Proteiniborus sp. DW1: one gene and its partner. The protein of the gene in region 1 interacts with the protein of each later gene in a pairwise test. Links are inferred from orthologs where the notes say so. Each region holds a gene or a part of one and is shown on either strand. Other genes may lie near its edges. The genes, in order: ftsZ and DW1_RS09740.

Region 1 (8,507 bases):
CCTGATGCATTATACAAATTAGGTGATGGATACCATTTCTTAAAGAAACAACTTCAGGCAAGTGGTATAGGATTAGTGGCTATGTTATTTTTCATGAACTTCGATTACTGGAAGCTTGACAAGTTGGCAAGGCTAATATTTATATTATCAATTATATCAGCATTTCTTATATTTACTCCATTAGGGATAGAGCTTAATGGTGCTAGAAGATGGGTTAATTTAGGTTTTACTACTTTTATGCCATCAGATGCTATTAAAATAGGGTCGATTATTTTTCTATCATCATTTTTATCTAGAAGAAAAGATGATGTAAAGAAGTTCACTAAAGGATTTATTCCAGCATTAATTATAATTGGGATTTCTTGTGGACTAATAATTATGCAGAGAGATTTAAGTACCAGTGCTACACTAGGAATGGCTCTTTTTATACTATTGTTTGTAGCTGGTGCCAATATATTTCATCTTTCTATTCTTGGCGTATTGGGTATAGCAGGAGGTACTTTAGCTATAGTAGGAGAAAAATTTAGAAGGATGAGATTTACAGCTTTTTTAAATCCCTTTGCACCAGAAGTTAGAGATAATTATGGATGGCAGGCGATTCAATCTCTTTATGCATTAGGTTCGGGAGGACTGTTCGGATTAGGTTTGGGTAAAAGTAGGCAGAAATTCTTTTATATTCCTGAACCCTACAATGATTTTATTTTTGCAATAATTGGTGAAGAACTAGGTTTTTTAGGGTGTGTAACTGTAATGCTTTTACTTCTTCTTATAATATGGAGAGGTTTAAGAATTGCCTTAGGTGCGAAGGACCTATTTGGATGCTACCTTGCATCAGGAATAATAGCACTTATTGCAGTACAATCATTGATACATATAGCAGTTGTAACCTCTTCTATGCCTACTACAGGAATTACATTGCCTTTTATAAGCTATGGAGGAACATCACTAATGATGTATATGGCAGCTGCTGGAATTCTGCTAAATATATCAAGACACTCGGATTTAGATAGGAGCTGAGAACATGAAAGCATTGATTACAGGCGGAGGCACAGGAGGGCATATTTATCCTGCTTTAGCTATTGCTAGAAAAATCAAAATGGAATACAAAAATGTAGACATATTATATGTAGGGACAGAAAAAGGTTTAGAAGCAGAGATAGTTCCAAAGGAAGGTTTTAAATTCAAAACAATTAGGGTAAAGGGATTCAGTAGAAAACTTTCAAAGGATACCTTTAAATCTATTAAAGAATTATTCTTAGGACTAAATGATGCAAAAAAAGTTATTAAGGAATTTAAGCCTGACATAGTCATAGGTACAGGTGGATATGTATGTGGTCCTATTGTTTTAACTGCTGCTCTAAAGAAAATACCTACAATTATACATGAACAAAATGCTTTTCCAGGAGTTACAAATAGAATTCTTTCCAGATTTGTAGACAAAGTTGCAGGCAGCTTTGAGGAATCAAGGAAATATTTTAAGGATGTAAATAAGTTAGTTATAACAGGCAATCCAATTCGTCAGGATATTGTAGGATATAATAAAGAAGTTGCATATAAGGATTTAAACATTGATCCTAATAGACCATTTGTATTATGCTTTGGAGGCAGTGGGGGCCAGAAAAAGCTTAATGATGCAATGCTTGATGTCATTGTTAATAATAAAAACAACACTAGTATTCAAATTATTCATGTAACTGGTAAAAGGCTATATGATAGTTTTATGGAAGGCCTGAAACAAAAAGGTGTAGATAAGCTAACAGATAATATTAGAATATATCCATATTTTTTTGAAGTACCAAAGGCATTATCTATTGCTGATGTAGCTATAACTAGTGGTGGTGCAATAGCCATAGCTGAAATAACTGCAGTAGGCATTCCCAGTATACTAATACCAAAGGCATATACAACAGAGAACCATCAAGAATATAATGCTAGAGCATTAGAGAAAAATGGAGCAGGTATTGTAATTTTGGAAAAGGATTTAAATGGTGAGTTATTGAATAAGGAAATTATTAATTTATTATCTGATAAAATTAAATTAAAAGAAATGGCAGAAAGAAGTAGAAAAATGGGTATCATTAATGCAGATGATAGAATACTTAATATATTGAGAGAATTGTTGGGAGAGTAGTTTAGTAGCAGTAACACCTTTTTTGAATATGCATAAAATAGATATATACTGTTTTTTACATACAGTTTGGAGCATATTCTGGAGGTGTAATAATGAGTAAGTATATCATAGAAGGTGGCAGGAGGCTAGTTGGAGAAGTACCAGTAATTGGAGCCAAGAATGCGGTGCTACCTATTTTAGCAGCAACTGTTATAAACAACAATACAAGTACTATTTTTAATACTCCAAATTTAAGAGATGTAGAGGTTATGGAGCAAATTTTAGTGTCTATAGGATGTAAGATCAATAGAGTTGACAATGTAATCTTTGTAGACTCAAGAAATCTCTCTAAAATAAAAATACCAGAAGAACTTGTAAGGGAAATGCGCTCGTCCATTATATTAATGGGAGCAATGCTGACTCGATGCGGAGAGATAGTCGTAAGCTATCCTGGGGGATGTGAAATTGGTCCTAGACCTATTGATTTACACCTAAAAGCACTTAGACAACTAGGAGCTACTATTGAAGAGTCCCATGGCTTTTTACACTGTAAAGCGGAGAAGTTAAAAGGTTGTGATATACAGCTAGATTTTCCTAGTGTAGGTGCTACAGAAAACATTATGCTAGCTGCTGTAAAGGCTGAAGGTACTACTATAATTAGAAATGCAGCACGTGAACCTGAGATAATTGATCTTCAGAATTTCCTTAATGGGATGGGAGCTAAGATTCATGGAGCAGGAACAAGCATAATAAGAATTGACGGAGTAGATAATCTTACTAGCGTAGAACATACTATAATACCTGATAGAATAGTCGCTGGTACCTATATGGTTGCTTCCGCAATTACTGGTGGAGAAGTTATACTGAAAAATATAGAGGTGGAACATATTCAATCTATAATAGCTAAGCTAAAAGAAACAGGATGTATGATATATAATAACTGTACTACTTTAAAAATAATTGGTCCTAAAAAGATTAATGCTATTGAAACAGTTCAAACATTGCCATATCCTGGATTCCCTACAGATATGCAAGCACAAATGATTGCTTTACTTAGTATTGCCAATGGAACAAGTATAGTTACTGAGACAATTTTTGAGAATAGATTTAAACATGTAGAAGAACTTGTTAGAATGGGTGCTAATATAAAAATTGCGGGGAAGGTTGCTATAATTAAGGGAGTAAAAGAGCTTACAGGAGCAAAAGTTACTTCAAAGGATCTAAGAGGAGGAGCTGCATTAGTTTTAGCAGCTTTGGCAGCTAATGGAACCACAGTAATTGAGGATACTTTTCATATAGAAAGAGGTTATGATAGTCTAGAAAAGGACCTTCTTGCTTTGAATGCAGACATTAGGAAAGTTTAGGCAGCGTATGCTGCTTAAGACCTCAAGGACAAGCCTATTGGAGGGTAATAATGGGTAAAATAGATAAAAAAATAAAAAAGAAAAAAAACAGGCTTATATTTTTTATTATTATACTACTAGCTTCAACTTTTTTTATTCTCTACACTAAGACAAGCTTCTTTCATATTTCAAGTGTAGAGGTCAATGGAAATGATAAAATTACAGATGAAAAAATAATACTTGCATCAGGCATAATAATAGATGAAAATATATTTAAAATAAACTTAAAAGTGGTAAAGGAAAATATATTATTCCATCCATATGTAAAAGATGTTATAATCAGGAGAAAGTTACCAAACAAGATATTAATTGAGATAGAGGAAAGAAAAGAGATTGCTATTATAAACTATACAGGTTCATATGTATATATTGATGAGGAAGGTATTATTCTAAACATATTATCTGAAAAAAGTGATGAGGAAATTATTGAGATATATGGAATAGAAATAATTAGCCCCAAAATAGGAGAAAAGATACAATTTAGTGATGAAGAAATGATGCCAAAAGTTTTTGAGTTTATTAATAGCAGCAGAATGTTAGGGATATCTAAATCTTTTGAAAAAGTGACCATTGACGAAAACAATAATGTGGATATTTATATGGAAAGTGGAGGAAAGGTTGCATTCGGCACCTTAGATGATGTAAAATATAAATTGAATTTTCTTATATCCATTTTAGAAGAGTTAGAAAGCAAAAATCAAGGATATCGAACAATTCATTTAGATAAAGGAAATAATGCAATCATAATTAAGGAAAATGATTAGGAGTGGGAAAATGAATGATATTAAGAGCAAGGTAGCTATAATCTTAGTTTGTATTGCATTAGGTACAATTCTAGCAATTCAATTTAAGACTGTTGAGAATTCAATAGGTTCTGGAACCATACCTACACAGAGAGCCCAACAGTTGGCAATTGACTATAAAAAGGTTCAAGATGAAAGAGATGCACTAAGAAATGAATTAGATAATTTAGAGGCTAAGCTAAAGCAGTATGAAAAAGGTGAAGCAGAGAAGGATGTTTATTTAGAAAACTTGTATAAAGATATAGAAAAATATAGAAATTTAGCAGGTTATGAGGATGTTCAGGGACCTGGGATTACTATTGAAATAAATGACCCTCCAGCCGAAGTTGTATTTGGCGGAGATTCTAGTATTATTGTAGATAATTATGAGTATATTCTCCAGATAATAAGTGTTCTCAACGCTACGGAAGCAGAAGCTATATCAATAAATGATCAAAGATATACAAGCTTTACAGAGATAGTTAAAGCTGCAGACCACTTAGAGGTAAATGGTTCATCTCTTGGACCACCTTTTGTCATTAAGGCAATAGGGAAGGCTGATGACTTAGAAAATTCACTTCGTATTAAACATGGGCTTATATGGTTTATGGAAAATGCACTTAATTTAGATATACACATTAAACAAGAGCAAAATATATTTATTCCTAAATATAGAAAAATTAAAGAATTTAGATATGCTCAACCAGTAGAAGAAATATCAAATTAAATTATGGAGGATTATAAAATGGGCGAGAAGAAAAATACAGGAATGGCTTGGCTTGTAATCCTTTCTATTCTTCTGGGATTTCTGTTATCTTTTCAGATGAATCAGAATATAGAGGACTATGATTTAGTTTCATTGAAAAATTTACAGACAATGAAGAATGAAATAAGCAATATTCGTAAAGAGATAGATGATATAAAAGGATTGACAGAAGAAAGAAAAAGAGAATTAGAAAAACTTAAAAGTGTAATCAATGATGAAGAGGCAGATATATCAGAACACTTAATCGAAGAGATAGATAAATTAAGGTTAGTATCAGGTTTAGAAGATGTTCAAGGTCCTGGAATTAGAATTATAATTGATGACAACAAAGATGATGAAATAGTTGGTGGTCATATAAATGATGATATCGTTCATGATTCTACTATACAAATGATTATAAATGATTTAAAGATAGCTGGAGCAGAAGCTATAAGTATCAATGGCCATAGAGTTATGTCCAGATCTGAAATTAAATGTGGTGGACCTACAATTAGATTTAATGGCAGAAGCTCAGCTCCACCATTTGTCATAACTGCAATAGGGGATCCTAAGCTACTTTATGCATCTGTAAGTGCACCAAATACCTATGGTTGGATTTTGAAGGAGGTCAATAAGCTTAGAGTCGAAACGATTATGAAGGACAATGTGTCTATACCCAAATATAACTGGGTTAATGAAGAGTTTAAGTACGCAAAACAAATAGAAGAAGGTGAATAATTGTGATTCTGTTAGCTCTTGTTGGTATAATAATTGGAGTACTGATAGGTAATTACCTACCTATAACTTATTCTGCTAGCTATTCTTTATATGTATCAGTTGCAATATTAGCTTGTCTCGACTCAGTCTTTGGTGGATTAAGAGCAGCATTAGAACAAAAATTTAATACTGAAATTTTTGTTTCGGGATTTTTTGGGAACTCAATTTTAGCAGCATTCTTAGCATATATAGGTGATAGATTAGGTGTACCTCTCTACTATGCAGCGATTTTTGCTTTTGGTGGAAGGCTATTCCAAAACTTTGCCATTATAAGAAGATTGATTTTTAGAAAGAAAGATTCAAACTAGAATCTTAATATTTTTCAAATAAAATAATAATCTAGGATCAAAGAAGGAAATATAGTTAAAAAAGTAAAGTATATTGCATATGAACTAAAAGCGAACCAATATTTTCCGATAAAATAGCTATCATATATGATTTATTAAAGAGGAAAATTAAATATTTTATAGAATAATATATTATGAAGAAGAAAAAAAGCAAATTATAAAGAAAAAAGAAGAAAAGTGGTAAGATAAGAATCAATATAGAAACTAAATAATAAATGTTTCGTATATAATAAGGGGGTAATGAAGTGTTCGATTTTGAAGTAGATGTAGAACAATTTGCGCATATTAAAGTCATTGGAGTTGGTGGTGGTGGAAACAATGCTGTTAACAGAATGATTGACAATCAAGTAAAGGGAATTGAATTTATCACTATTAACACTGATAAACAAGCTCTTCACTCTTCTAAGTCTGAGATAAAGCTTCAAATAGGAGAAAAGCTAACTAAGGGACTTGGAGCAGGAGCTAATCCTGAAGTTGGAATGAAAGCTGCAGAAGAGAGTAGAAATGAGATAACTGAAGTTTTAAAGGGTGCAGACATGGTATTCATAACTGCAGGTATGGGTGGTGGAACAGGAACAGGTGCAGCACCTATTGTGGCAGAAATAGCAAAAGAACTTGGCATATTAACTGTTGGAGTAGTTACGAAGCCTTTTATGTTTGAAGGCAGAAAGAGAATGATGCATGCAGAAAAAGGAATTGAAGAGCTAAAGAAGAGAGTAGATACATTAGTGACTATCCCTAATGATAGATTATTACAGGTAGTAGAGAGAAAAACATCTATTGTAGAAGCTTTTAGTATAGCTGATGATGTTTTAAGACAAGGTATTCAAGGTATATCTGATTTAATTGCAGTGCCTGCATTAATAAACCTAGATTTTGCCGATGTGAAAACCGTTATGTTAAATCAAGGCTTAGCGCATATGGGAATAGGGAAGGCAAGCGGTGAAAACAGAGCTACTGAAGCAGCTAAACAGGCTATACATAGTCCATTGCTAGAAACCTCTATTGAAGGTGCAAAAGGTGTATTATTGAATATAACAGGGGGACCGAATTTAGGAATCTTTGAGGTTAATGATGCTGCTGATCTTATTAGACAAGCAGTTGATCCAGATGCAGCTATTATCTTTGGAGCTGGTTTAGATGAAAACCTAAAGGATGAAATTAAGATAACGGTCATTGCTACAGGCTTTGATAGTATTAAACAAGAAAAAGTAATAGACAAGTCTCCGGTTTCTTTTGCAAATTCTAATGAAAAAGCTAAAGAAAAAACTACACCAGAACCAAAACATTTTGATACTGACGAACTAGATATTCCAACTTTCTTAAGGAGAAGAGATAAATAACCCTTTCTATTTTATAGAAAGGGTTTTTTTTCGACTTCAGTATATGACATAATTCTAATAGTAGTTGTATTATAATAGACATAAAAATAAAATGATATGAATAAAAGTTTATTAGAATGAGGATGTACAAAAAGGGGGCAGTGGTTTGTACATATATGCAGAATATCTTTTACTGGAAAATATGGTGATTAATTATATATTACTATATTTAACTGGAAAGTTTACAAAAACAGAAGCGAATAATGTTAGGTTATTATTAGCTTCTTTTATTGGAGCAGCCTATGCATTAGTCATATTCTTTCCTTTATTAATGTTTATGACAAAATTCATTATAAAGTTGGCTGTATCCATCTTAATTATAATAGTAGCTTTTAATCCGATGAAAATCAAAAAATTTATAAGACTTATATCAACTTTCTATGTAATGGCTTTTATTTTTGCTGGAGCATCACTAGCATTATTCTATTTAGCTGATATAGAGGCATACGCAGGAAATGGTATATTTTACATTAAGGATTTTCCTGTAAAAATACTAGTACTTGCTGTGTCCATATCATATGTTCTTATTAAGATAGTTTGGGGATATATTCAATCAATTTTGACAAAGAGTAAGATTTATATACCTATAATTGTTAGTTTAAACAATAAAGCTGTTGAAATAATGGGATTGTTAGATACAGGAAATTTATTAAGAGACCCTCTTACACAAACACCAGTAATAATCATTCAGTTTTCGGCCATAAAAGAACTCTTACCAAGTGAAGTACAAAGTATCTTTGAGAAATACAAAGAGAACGACTTACAGGTTATTTCAGAAATTATGATGGATAATGCTACTGGTTTAAAGTTTAGACTAATACCATTTAAATCTTTAGGAAAGGAAAATGGTATGTTAATAGGTTTTAAGCCAGATAATGTTGTAGTAAAAGATGATGAAGATAAGTCGTTTTGCGATATTATAGTTGGAATTTACAACAATAATCTTTCAAATGATGAAAAA
Region 2 (6,557 bases), on another replicon or contig:
GATAAACATTAATCTACCACAATGGATTGAAGGGTTACCAAAGAATCATTGGGTAAAGAGCTCCATTTTTAATTCCATAAAAGAAATTGTTCACAATCTTCAAAGATTAAGTGAGATAAATCATGCTGTAAATAAATTTGGGGAATTAGATATAATAAGCAATGTTAAAATCAAAGGAATTGAACTTGGAGAAGGAGTAGCAAATATAGAGATGAATGTTGATGGGCAGTTATTCTACAGAATTTTGAATGAACTAACTGGATATAAAATTGACGGTGAACATCAATTGCTAGGATTAGTGACAGGCTTAGCTAAAGCTAAGAGAGAATTTGATAAGGTTGAAAGAGCTTTAAATGATGCGAGGCTCACAGGATACGGATTAGTGCCTCCTAGTCTGGAAGAATTAGACTTAGCTGAACCAGAAATTTTCAAGCAAGGAAATAGATTTGGAGTCAAGTTAAAGGCTATGGCACCAAGCCTGCATTTTATTAGGGCAGATTTGACTACTGAGGTTTCTCCAATAATAGGAACTGAGAAGCAAAGCGAAGAGTTAGTAAAATATTTATTAGATGAGTTTGAAAGCGATCCATCAAAGATATGGGAATCAAATATGTTTGGGAAGTCCTTACATGATTTAGTAAAAGAGCAGCTGGAAAGCAAACTAAACATGATGCCAGAAGACGCCAGAAGTAAAATGCAGAGAACTTTAGAGAGAATAGTAAATGATTCAAGCGGAGGGCTAATCTGTATCATAATATAAAATGGGAAGGGGCACCTTCCCATTTTTGTGTATGCACTCGGCATGTTCAACAACTTGGTGGTGAAAGTCCAGTGCGAGCTTGATGATAGGAACCGTTAGCTGAGGGCAAGGGTGTTCATGCTGACATGGAATTTGAAGGAAGCCTAAAGCAAAATCCTGAGCATAATATCCAAAAATACAGGCAGTTAAATAAAACAATTTGTAGAAGAGTTGAATATAATAAGTCAGGTGTTTTTTTAATAGATGGATGATTAATTACTAAACTTAGATTTTGTGATCAAAATAAACAAGTCAGGGTAAAACCTCGACTGTTTAGAACTAAAAGAAAAATCCACAGCTACAGAATATTAGCACTAATAATATAAAGAAAAATAGTAGAGTATCATTCGAACCAAATATTCCTTGATTTGACATAGTATTACTACCTCCTACTAGTTAATTTTTAATTGTTTTTTAAGGGAGCTCCTAATGGGTGTAATATATAGTATGAAACTTTCAATAAGATGTTACGAAAATATATAATGAAAGGTATAGAAGAAGTATAGAAGTTTAGGGGTTATAACTTATGAGCAAAATTAATAAAATAATAAGATTAAATTCTCTATCATTTATCAGAAGTATCCTTTAAAAAGAATGTGAGGAATGAAAAGTTGGATTAAACTTAGATATTGAAAATGTGGAGGAGTATCTCAAGAAAATATTGAGGGATAAATAAAACTAAATCTATGATAAATTGTTATATAGCATAAATTTTTTCACTAATAAGAGTAGGTTTCTAAAATATTTTGTAAAGATGAAATCTAAAATGAAATAAGGTGGCTGTTAAGCCACCTTTGTCATTAAATATGTAAGCTGCTTATGCATCCAATTAAAAAATACAGCTTTTAATCAAAATACTTATAATATGAATGGCTAATTTACAACGTTAGTTGACTATATAAAACTATAAACTGGTCGGGATGACAGGACTTGAACCTGCGACCCCAAGTCCCCCAGACTTGTGCGCTACCATGCTGCGCTACATCCCGATAATATCATAAGTAAAGCATTCATAAAATAAGCTCATAGGATATTTTGTTAATAATATAAGTAATATTATATCATAAAAATATCAAAAAGCTAAGTGAATATTTTCTTTAATTTTATGTATCAGTAGTAAAATAGAGATTTAATATTAGTTGTTTCTATATGTTTTATAGTTCTTGAATTTATGATATACTTTTTATATAAAGCTAATAGAAAGTAGGTATATTATGTTCTTATCTGAAATTATATTGGTTTTGATAATGCTTTTTTTAGTGAGCATAATTGGATATATTTTAGTAGTTGTTAAAGAAAAACTCTATTTAAGTGATAATATAATAGTTTTAGGCAAAAAATCTGTGACCCAGGATCATATTGATGAAACAGACATGAAGTTTTTCTCCTTAAGTGGAGTCAAATTAAAATCAGGAGATGAGATAAGGGTAACTTTATATAATAACGATAAAGTAGATGGAATAGTAATTGGAGCAAAAACTAAAAATAGAGAGCTATTATTAGTGACCCATAAAGATGAGGTAAAAAGCTTTGAATTAGATAAAATCAAAAAAATAAAAGTAGTAAGTAAATATGGATGCTTTTTCAAATAAATGCTTCATAATTTAGAATTTCTGAATTTTTTCGTTTTAGTTTGAAGGAAAATAGAATTGTATGAAGAATTATAATAGGCAAGAGGTGGTCTAATGTCTCAAGAGGAACGAAAAAAAAAAGAATTAAGCGTAAAAGATTTAGAATTACTTTAATAATAATTGTAGTATCCTATATTTTTTCTAGAATGATACCTGTATTTTCCATAGGAATTCATAAGACTGTTATTGCTGAGGCTGGAGTTATAGAAGATATTGTTTCTTCTAAAGGAATAGTTATTAAAGATGAGTTTGTATATAAGTCAGAAACTCAAGGTACTGTATCTTTGCTAAAGCAAGAAGGTGAAAAGGTGGCTAAGGGAGTTCAAGTTGCTAGAATTAACAGAGCAGAGGGGAGTACATATTCAAATGAGTTAGAAGAGATAAATAGACAGATAGAGATATTAAAAAAATCATCAGATAATAAGGAAATACTTAATGAAGATAAAAATAAAATACATGATAATATTGCTTCAATAATTGATGAACTTCAAAATAGTATATTAAGTGGAAATTATAGCGATGCTCTTATACACAGGGATACCTTACTAATGACTATTGACAAGCAACAGCTAGTTGCAGGGCAAAATAGTCTCATGTCTAATAGCTTAGATAATCTCCTAGAACGAAAGAATGAAATTATCAAAAATATGGAAAGTTCTAAACATGTAAGCTACGCTCCAAAATCTGGAATAATAAGCTACCAGCTAGATGGTTTAGAGGATATTTTTACAATAAGCAAAATCAATGATTATGAATCTAGTGATTATAGACTTATAGATGTAAACAAAACAGACTTGACAGAAAAGAATATAGTTAATTTTGGAGAGCCTGTTTATAAGATAATAGATAATTTCACATGGTATATAATGACGGAAGTTGATTCTAAGGGAATGGACAAGCTTGAAGAAGGTAAGACAATATACATAAAAATCAATGATGATGAAAGAAAAATAATATCTAGAGTAGTAAGACTTGTTAAAGAAAATGACAAATGCTTTATTATCTTAAAACTAACGGAATATTTCCACGAATATTACAATGAAAGATACTTAGATATCCATATAGTTAAAAACACATATGAGGGACTGATAATTCCAAGTAAGTCCATAATAGAAAAAGATGGAATAAAGGGTGTTTATATTAAAGATATAAGCGGAATAGTTAAATTTAGACCAATAAAAATATTAGCTAGCCATAATGAGCATACTATTGTAAGTAAAGGGGCTGGGCTTAATAGTGTAATAGAGCTTGAAATAAATGGTGAAGTTCAGAAATTTAATACTATGCAAATGTATGATGAAGTATTTGTTAATGGAAGTAAGATTAAAGAAGGACTTATAATTGATTAACATAGGGAGGGATTATCGATTTATATTAAAAATAACATTGATAAAATTTATGAAAGAGTAAACAGTATCATATCTAAAAAAGGCTTAAGCTTGGATGATATTACAATAGTAGCTGTAACTAAAACAGTAGATGTTGACAGAATTAACGAGGCTATTTCCTATGGAATTTCAGATATTGGAGAAAATAAAGTTCAGGAAATTCAATGCAAATATGAGAAAATAGTTCCAAACACAAAATGGCATATGATAGGGCACCTACAAAGTAACAAAGTAAAGTATATTATTGATAAGGTTCATTTGATACATTCATTAGATAGAGTTAGTTTAGCTAAAGAAATCCAAAAAAGAGCTGAAGAACATGATATATGTGTAGATACATTAGTTCAGGTAAATATAGCTGAGGAAGACTCTAAATTTGGCTTAAGAAAAGAAGAAGTTATCCCTTTTATTGAAACTATAAAAGACTTTAATCGAATAAGAGTAAAGGGCTTAATGACAATAGCACCATATGTAGAAAATCCTGAAGAAGTGAGATTTGTTTTTAGAGATTTAAAGAATATGTTTGAGGATATTAAGGAATTTAAATTTTCTAATGTAGATATGAAATATCTATCTATGGGAATGACAAATGACTTTGAAGTTGCATTAGAAGAAGGTGCAAATATGATACGTATAGGAACTGGTATTTTTGGAAAAAGAACATATAAGGAGGATTAATAAATGGGAGACATTGCAAACAAGTTTATGAATAAGGTTAAATATATAATAGGGATTGATGATATGGAAGAACCAGATGATGAAATAGTTGAAACTAATAATGAAATTGAATTAGATTTACAAAAAAATATGTATAGACAGAATAAGATTTTAAATATTCATACTAATAATACTGTTAAGCTAGTAGTTTATGAGCCCATAAAATATGAAGAAGCTCCTAAAATGGTCGAAGATTTAAAAAACAGGAAAATTGTAGTCATAAACTTAGAAGAAATGGAAACAGAACCAAAGAAGCAAATTTTTGATTTTTTAAATGGTTCAATTTATGCATTAGATGGTAATATTCAAAAAGTTTCTAAAGATATATTCATTTTAGCTCCAAGTAATGTAGAAATAGATTCAAGATTAAAGGAAGAATTAAAAAACAAAGGAATATTTCCTTGGCAAAAATAATTAAGAGGTGAAAAGCTTGGGCGTTTTAAAGATGGCATTAGAAAGGCTAATTTATATAGTTGAAACTCTTATTTTCATTAGAGCTATATTATCATTTATTGTAATAGATACAAATAATGCTATAACCTCTTTTATCTTTCAAGTTACTGAACCAGTTTTATCACCATTTAGGGAAATTTTGAGAAGACTGAAAGTTGATACAGGAATGATAGATTTTTCGCCTCTTTTGGCTATACTATTCCTATCTTTTCTGTCTAGAATTATTAATATAATTTTTTAGGATAGATATGACAATGGATAAAAACGCATTAATAGAACATATTAAAGATAAAAATCAACACTTAACTATGCGCAGAGTTTTAGATAAACTTGAAAGAGTAGTTGGAAAATATTCTATAGAATTTACTGATTTTCTAGATCCATATCAAAGAAAGCTATGTTATTCATTTATTAATAGGTTTCAGGAAGTTTCATTTTTTGAAGATGGAGGACTAGAAAACTCTGAAAGAAAGTCTATAATAATATTTCCGTCTTATATGGATAGGAGCGATGTTTTATCACCAATACAGGCATTGAGAATTGATGGAAGCTTTAAGTTCAGAGAATTAACTCATAGAGATTATTTGGGCGCCATAATGAGTTTAGGTATAAAGAGAGAAAAAATTGGTGATATATTAATCCATAAAGATTATGGAAATATAATTACTTTTAAGGAAATCGCAGATTACATAAAATTCAATTTGGATATGATCAACAGGGAACCAGTAGTAATAACTGAAGTAGAATCATTTGAATTGGAAGAGGCGCAGGATGATTTTATTGAAAAAAGCTTAACCCTATCTTCTTTTAGGCTGGACGTATTTGTAAGCGCTATTTGCAATCTTTCTAGAGAAAAAAGTTCTTCACTCATTAAAAATGGTTATGTTAAGGTTAATTGGCAGACTATAGATTTAATTTCTAAAGAAGTACATGAAAATGACATGATATCAATACGTGGTTTTGGAAGAACAAAAGTTAGTATGATTTTGGGAAAGACAAGGAAAGATAGATATAAAGTCGTTGTAAAAATAATTAAGTAAAGGGGATGACATAGCAATATGCTTACACCACTTGACATTCAAAATAAGGAGTTTAAAAGAGGAGTAAGAGGATATAAGGAAACAGATGTGGATGCTTTTTTAGATGAAATTATGATTGATTATGAAAAAATATATAAAGAAAACATTGAACTTAAAGATAAAATTTCCATGCTTAATGACCAAATTAAGCATTATAATAAAATAGAAGAAACTCTTCAAAATACATTAGTTGTAGCACAAAGCACTGCTGAAGAAGTTAAGATTAGTGCGAAAAAGAGTGCAGAGTTGATTATTAAAGAGGCTGAAGATAATTCAAAAAAGATTATTGAAGAAGCTAAAAATGAAGCACTTAAGGTTAGAGAAGAATATGAGACACTACGGAAAGATATGTTGGTGTTTAAGACTAGATTTAAAACATTGCTTCAATCACAACTAGAATCATTAGATGACTATTATAAGGATTTAGGAATAGATAATAGTGAAGAGTAAGGGATATGTGTTTATATTGCATATCCTTTTTTTCTTGACA

The links.
Region 2: the proteins of ftsZ (region 1) and DW1_RS09740 interact in binary tests that used the Bacillus subtilis proteins (3 or more experiments, as listed by UniProt). The link is inferred for Proteiniborus sp. DW1 from one-to-one orthologs.

What each region holds. Positions count from the first base shown.
Region 1 is NZ_FMDO01000031.1:83,459-91,965, forward strand. Bases 5,660-8,458 are described here. They hold ftsZ (cell division protein FtsZ), read left to right. Parts: upstream 5,660-6,409; coding sequence 6,410-7,507; downstream 7,508-8,458. Other genes in these bases: DW1_RS08165 (DUF881 domain-containing protein), read left to right, coding at 5,660-5,778; DW1_RS08170 (small basic family protein), read left to right, coding at 5,787-6,125; spoIIGA (sigma-E processing peptidase SpoIIGA), read left to right, coding at 7,653-8,458. In the rest of the region: putative lipid II flippase FtsW, read left to right, coding at 1-1,017; murG (undecaprenyldiphospho-muramoylpentapeptide beta-N-acetylglucosaminyltransferase), read left to right, coding at 1,022-2,131; murA (UDP-N-acetylglucosamine 1-carboxyvinyltransferase), read left to right, coding at 2,224-3,474; DW1_RS08155 (cell division protein FtsQ/DivIB), read left to right, coding at 3,525-4,277; DW1_RS08160 (DUF881 domain-containing protein), read left to right, coding at 4,288-5,022; more of DW1_RS08165, read left to right, coding at 5,041-5,659; more of spoIIGA, read left to right, coding at 8,459-8,507. UniProt on the Bacillus subtilis protein: Essential cell division protein that forms a contractile ring structure (Z ring) at the future cell division site. The regulation of the ring assembly controls the timing and the location of cell division.
Region 2 is NZ_FMDO01000038.1:39,383-45,939, reverse strand. Bases 3,372-6,224 are described here. They hold DW1_RS09740 (cell division protein SepF), read left to right. Parts: upstream 3,372-4,499; coding sequence 4,500-4,949; downstream 4,950-6,224. Other genes in these bases: DW1_RS09725 (DivIVA domain-containing protein), read left to right, coding at 6,047-6,224; DW1_RS09730 (YlmH family RNA-binding protein), read left to right, coding at 5,243-6,028; DW1_RS09735 (YggT family protein), read left to right, coding at 4,966-5,229; DW1_RS09745 (YggS family pyridoxal phosphate-dependent enzyme), read left to right, coding at 3,798-4,496; DW1_RS09750 (biotin/lipoyl attachment domain-containing protein), read left to right, coding at 3,372-3,779. In the rest of the region: spoIVA (stage IV sporulation protein A), read left to right, coding at 1-760; DW1_RS15920 (hypothetical protein), read left to right, coding at 886-1,011; DW1_RS09755 (hypothetical protein), read left to right, coding at 2,014-2,391; more of DW1_RS09750, read left to right, coding at 2,460-3,371; more of DW1_RS09725, read left to right, coding at 6,225-6,517. UniProt on the Bacillus subtilis protein: Cell division protein that is part of the divisome complex and is recruited early to the Z-ring. Probably stimulates Z-ring formation, perhaps through the cross-linking of FtsZ protofilaments. Its function overlaps with FtsA.